2 regions of the Priestia sp. D3YE.R1 genome follow, and region 1 is predicted to be linked to the other one. Evidence: riboswitches for the same ligand, from Rfam matches in the RefSeq annotation. Region 1 holds a riboswitch; the other holds the start of a gene.
The links. A riboswitch is a leader RNA that binds a small molecule or an ion and turns the genes downstream of it on or off. The one in region 1 is predicted to bind glycine.
Positions count from the first base shown of each region.

Region 1 (3,168 bases):
AACAGCTGCCACGTCACTCCCCATCTCTTTTTCTAATGCAATCATATCTGTTACTCCGTCTGCTGCAGGGATTTCTACCACTTCAATGTATTGACCCTTCGCATACGTTTTTAAAACATCTTTTGACTCAGGGTGAACAGCCGCAGAGACAAGTACTTTTTTCTTTTTTGTTTGACCCGCACTGAGCATAGCGGCTTCTGCTAAAGCAGTTCCTCCGTCATACATAGAAGAATTAGCCACGTCCATCCCCGTTAACTCACAAATCATTGTTTGAAATTCAAAGATGGCCTGAAGTTCTCCTTGAGAGATTTCTGGTTGATACGGAGTATAAGCCGTATAAAATTCTGAACGAGAAATAACATGATCAACAATAACCGGCATGTAATGATCGTAAACTCCTGCTCCTAAAAAAGAAGCATAGTCTTTTAAATGAACATTTTTAGCAGCCATACTATTTAATTCTTTTAACAGCTGAGGCTCTGAAGCCGCTTTTTTAATATTGTATTCTCCTTGAAAACGAACGCGCTGCGGAATATCTGAAAATAAATCATCAACAGATGAAACACCAATTGCTGCTAACATTTGCTGCTGATCTTGTTCTGTCATTGGTAAATAGCGATGTAACATGTTAAATTCCTCCCCAAAGCTTACTTTGAACGTTTATAAAAAGGTGTTGAAACCACTTTTGCTTTTAAGCGTTTTTTTCGAACCTGCACTTCCACTTCTTGACCAAGCTCTGTATACTCTGCTGACAATAGTGCTAGACCGATGTTTTTCTTTAATGTCGGTGACTGTGTACCTGTTGTCACAAATCCAATTTGTTCTTCATCTGCAAATACTTCGTAACCGTGTCTTGGTATACCTTTATCAATCATTTCTATTCCTACCAGCTTACGAGGTGCCCCGCTTTCACGCTGTTCTTTTAACACTTCTTTTCCAATAAAGCTGTCTTTGTTCGTTTTTACTGCAAATCCAATTCGAGCTTCAATGGGCGTAATATCTTTTGAAAGCTCTTGGCCATATAAAGCCAAAGTAGCTTCAAAACGAAGCGTATCGCGAGCGCCTAATCCGCAAGGCAACACACCTTCATCACTGCCAGCTTCTAAAATAGCCTTCCACAAGTGAGAGGCGTCAGCTGAAGAACAATAAATTTCAAAGCCATCTTCCCCCGTATACCCAGTACGTGAAACGAGAGCTTTTACATTCGCTACTTCTACATCATCAGCAAATGTAAACGGCTTTAATAAAGATAAATTTTCGTTCGTTAACGTTTGTAAAACTTTTTCTGCTACGGGACCTTGTAAAGCTAGCTGCGCAGTTTCATCAGATTGATTAACGAGCGTTACATCTCCTTGTTTGTGAGACACCAGCCACTCATAGTCTTTTTGAATATTAGCAGCGTTTACGACTAGCAAATACTCTTGATCTGCTTTTTTATAAATCAGCAAATCATCTACCGTGCCTCCGTCTTCATAACACATAGCCGTATACTGCGCTTTTCCATCTACGAGGGTAGAAACGTCATTTGTCATCGTGTGCTGAAGAAAAGCTAAGCTATCAGCTCCTGTTACAAGAATTTCTCCCATATGAGAGACATCAAAAAGGCCTGCCTTTGTACGTACAGCTTCATGCTCTTCTTTAATAGAAGAAAATTGAACGGGAAGAGCCCATCCTCCAAAATCAATTGTTTTGGCACCATATTTCTGATAGGTATCATAAAGCGGCGTTTTGTGTAATTCTGTTGTCATATTTATGTCCTCCTCTTTTTCACGTGAAACTTTTCATAACGGGGAGTTTTCAAAGAGTGTGGGGATCACTATGTATCCAAACAAAAAAGGACAGAAAACCCCCTACTGTATTTAGTAGGAAGTCTCTGTCCTTTTCACCTGAAAGTTTACCTATAAACGAATAGGTTTGCCTCGTGGGTGGTCTATAAACGCATAGACACTCTCCAGAGCTGCGTCAAACAAGAGTCTTTTTGCCTGAGAGATTCACAATTTTATTGCTTGCTCCTTCGGCGCTACATTCAAGTAGTCTCTCCCCGTGTCATCATTCGCTTCTATAAAGTTGGTAAAGTTGGGCATACTACTGAAAGATGTATCTATCTTTATTCACACAATCATTTGTAAAGTGCTAATCTATTTTCTTTTTCAAATTTTCTAAATATATTTTTATCCTACCTGATTCTTATCATTTGTTCAATAAAAATTTTTTACAAAGGAGCATTTTTATCATGAAAGTGAAATTAAACATCGATGAAACATGGGAAGCGGCCTTCTCAACTAAATTGGAGCAAGACGGTCCTTGGTCTGCATGGGATTTGTATAAACTTGCCTATGAAATAGAAGACCAAACGCTTATCTCAGAATTTGAAGGACTACAAAGCCCAAAGCATCTAGCCGATTTAACGCCGCTTCCTCATCAGCTCGAAGTAGCCAAACAAGTAGTGGAAACAATGAATGGGAAAGCCATTTTAGCAGATGAAGTAGGACTGGGGAAAACGATTGAAGCAGGGTTAATTTTGAAGGAATATATGATTCGCGGACTTGTTAAAAAAGTTCTCATTTTAGTTCCAGCTTCGCTTGTTTCACAGTGGGCTATGGAATTGAATCAAAAATTTTATATTCCTGCAGTCCCTCAAAGAAAATCATATGTGTGGGATCAGTGTGACATCGTTGTGTCTTCAATTGATACTGCAAAACGTTCTCCTCATCGAGAAATTGTGCTAGAACAAGACTACGACCTCATCATCATTGATGAAGCTCATAAACTTAAAAACAACAAAACAAAAAACTATGAATTTGTTCAAAGTCTGAAAAAGAAATTTTGTCTGTTGCTAACCGCAACACCGATTCAAAATCGAATTGAAGAAATTTTTAACTTAGTCTCTCTTTTAAAGCCTGGCCATCTCGGCAATAAAGACTATTTTGAAGAATTATTTTCTGCTAAAAAACGCTCTTTGCAAAACGATGAGCACTTAAAAGAGCTTGTTAACAAAGTTATGATTCGAAATCGCCGCCACGATACGGGTATCGAATGGACGAAGCGAATTGTGCAAACCATTCCTGTTGAATTTTCGCCAAAAGAACGCGAGCTATACGATGCGATTACGTCTTTTAAAGGAAACGGACTGCACCCTTCAAGCGCTTTTTCAATTTTAACCCTGCA
Region 1 covers NZ_JBLTHW010000001.1:403,973-407,140, reverse strand. Annotated here, with positions in the region: gene gcvPA (aminomethyl-transferring glycine dehydrogenase subunit GcvPA) at 1-627, opposite strand, end outside; gene gcvT (glycine cleavage system aminomethyltransferase GcvT) at 648-1,748, opposite strand; glycine riboswitch at 1,961-2,053, opposite strand; gene ACOZIR_RS02110 (DEAD/DEAH box helicase) at 2,234-3,168, shown strand, end outside.

Region 2 (3,168 bases), on a different contig from region 1:
AAACGAATTTTACAAGACCTTCAAATCCCTATCTACAATGAGCGTAAACGCCGTGGAATTGTGCGTACCATTGTATCTCGAGTAGGATTTGAAACGGGTGAAGTTCAAATTGTCTTGATTACGGCTAAAAAAGAAATTCCGAAAAAAGAGCTGCTGATGAAAGAAATTCAGCGCCGCCTGCCGGAAGTGAAATCGCTCGTACAAAACGTAAACGGCCAAAAAACATCGCTTATCTTTGGAGACGAAACGTTTACGCTCGCTGGAAAATCAGTGATTCAAGAAACGTTAGGTGATATCTCATTCGAACTTTCAGCGCGTGCATTTTTCCAGTTGAATCCTCTTCAAACGGTGAAGCTATATGACGAAGTAAAAAAAGCAGCTGCGCTAACGGGCAGTGAAAAAATTGTAGATGCATACTGCGGAGTAGGGACAATTGGCTTATGGCTTGCTAAAGATGCCAAAGAAATTCGCGGAATGGACACGATTGAAGAATCCGTTGTAGACGCGCGAAAAAATGCCAAAGACCATGGATTTGAACATGCCACATATGTGACGGGTCCAGCTGAAAAATGGATGCCGCAGTGGGTAAAAGAAGGCTGGAAGCCAGACGTAATCGTCGTTGACCCTCCGCGAACAGGCTGTGATGACAAGCTTCTAAAAACAATTTTACAAGTGAAGCCAAAGAAAGTGGTTTACGTTTCTTGTAATCCATCCACATTAGCGAAAGATGTGCAGCAGCTGTCGAAGGCTTATCATGTTGATTACATTCAGCCTGTTGATATGTTCCCTCATACGGCGCATGTGGAGAATGTGGTGAGTTTGACGTTAAAGAAATGAATAGAAAAAGAGTAAAGGGCAGATTTGATTCTGCTTTTTTTTTGTTTGTGATAGGATGATTTTTATCACAAATAAAAGAACAAGGTTTTTATGTAGTGTCTTCTTTCAAAGAAGGAAAATAAATGAAAATAATTTTTCTTATTGACAAAGCATCCAACTGGTATTAGAATAAACAACTATTCGACAGTCATTCTATTGACTGAAAAATTTAATACGTAGAAAGCTATGATTGCTATGGATCACACTATAGCAGGAGCAGCTTCTGGAGAGATCGCGATAGTTTCGCGACGCCGAAGGGTTCACAATCTCAGGCAAAAGGACAGAAGAGTACCGGATATTTATTTGGCATGTTACTAATTGTTAGTATGTACCATAATATTTGTTATTCTTATGACCATGAGATTGGAGCGCATCCAATCTCTTTTTTTATTGGACTTTATTTTGTAGTCCGCACGATTGTATCAAAGGTTTTATTGTTAGGAGGAGTTAGAGTTGGAACAACGAGAATTAAAGAGGGATTTATCCAATCGTCATGTTCAGCTAATCGCGATTGGAGGAACCATTGGGACGGGATTATTTTTAGGTTCTGGTAAAGCAATACAGCTTGCAGGTCCCTCTATCATCTTTGCTTATTTAATTGTGGGTATTGCGCTTTTCTTTGTGATGAGAGCGCTAGGAGAACTACTGCTGTCTAAAGCAGGTTATCAATCGTTAACAGATATTGCTGAAGAGTATCTTGGACCATGGGCTTCATTTGTCACAGGATGGACGTACTGGTTTTGCTGGATCATGACAGCTATGGCTGACGTGATTGCCGTTGGCGTATATGTGAAATATTGGTTCAATCTCCCTCAGTGGATTCCTGCACTTATTTGTGTGATTATTTTATTAGGGCTTAACTTATTAACCGTAAAATTATTTGGAGAATTAGAGTTTTGGTTTGCTTTAATAAAGGTTATTACGATTCTTGCGTTAATTGTGATTGGCGTTATTTTACTGGTAATCGGATTTAAAACGGATACAGGATCGGTTACGGTTCAAAATCTTTGGAATCATGGAGGACTGTTTCCGAACGGGGTTTCAGGTTTCTTACTTTCATTCCAAATGGTTATTTTCGCATACGTCGGGGTTGAATTGGTAGGGGTATCGGCAGCGGAAACATCAAATCCCCAAAAAAATATTCCATCGGCCATTAATAAAATTCCGCTGCGAATCTTATTTTTCTATGTTGGAGCGCTTATCGTCCTTTTATTTATTAACCCGTGGATGGAATTAAATGCGGCAGAAAGCCCATTTGTTAAAACCTTTAGTTTAGTCGGAATTCCGCTTGCTGCTGGAATTATTAATTTTGTTGTATTAACTTCAGCCGCTTCTGCTTGTAATAGCGGAATGTTTTCAACAAGCCGTATCTTATATAATTTAAGTAAAAATGACCAAGGGCCATCTACGTTTGCAAAACTGAACAAAAACCACGTACCAAGCAGCGGATTGTTTGTATCTACGCTGGTTATCTCAGCGGGAGCTTTGTTAAGCAAACTGATACCAGACCAAGCTTTTGGCATCGTAACAACCATTAGCGCTATTTGTTTTATTTGGGTGTGGAGTATCATTTTGATTTGCCATCTAAGATATAAAAAAACGCGTCCGCAGCTGCATGCAGCATCAACATTCAAAGCACCGTTAACACCATTTATAAACTATGTTGTGCTAGCGTTATTTGCAGTGATTCTTATTATTATGCTGTTTTCTGATGCGACGCGCCCAGCCTTATTGTTGACACCCGTTTGGTTTATTCTTTTATTTGGTTTTTACTGGGCTAGAAGGAAAAAGAAATAGTAAATTGACGACCTCATCATTTCGTGATGGGGTCTTTTTATTGGAGGATAAATAATGGATTTCTACTGCATGAAGAAAATGCAGGAAGCAAAGTTTATATAAGAACCTTAAAAAAATGTTTAAAACACAGTGAAAAAGCTCATAGTTTTCTGGTCGTAATGTAGAACCCAATGCTTTTCTTCTATGTCTAAAGGTGGAATTCTATCATTTACATGGAAAAGTTTTCATTTTACAGTACAATGGAGGTAGACTTCATTAGATTAAGGTGAACAAACATGAAATGGTTTAAATCTCATACGTTTTGGAAAATCTTCACGATTAATGTGCTTCTTATTTGTACCGTACTGACGCTAATGTTTATAGTTTCAAGAGTGATGCTGCCTAATATTTCTCAAGATCAATATCGACAGGTAACTGATAAAACCGTCAAGAGAATGAAAGAGCAAATTAACGTCGTGATTAAAGATATTTGGAGCTTGGGCGACGAGGTACAGC
Region 2 covers NZ_JBLTHW010000006.1:129,590-132,757, forward strand. Annotated here, with positions in the region: gene rlmD (23S rRNA (uracil(1939)-C(5))-methyltransferase RlmD) at 1-837, shown strand, start outside; glycine riboswitch at 1,090-1,170, shown strand; gene ACOZIR_RS24930 (amino acid permease) at 1,330-2,673, shown strand; gene ACOZIR_RS24935 (cache domain-containing protein) at 2,949-3,168, shown strand, end outside.
Region 2: linked by a shared signal. The riboswitch ahead of ACOZIR_RS24930 (amino acid permease) and the one ahead of gcvT (glycine cleavage system aminomethyltransferase GcvT) in region 1 are both predicted to bind glycine.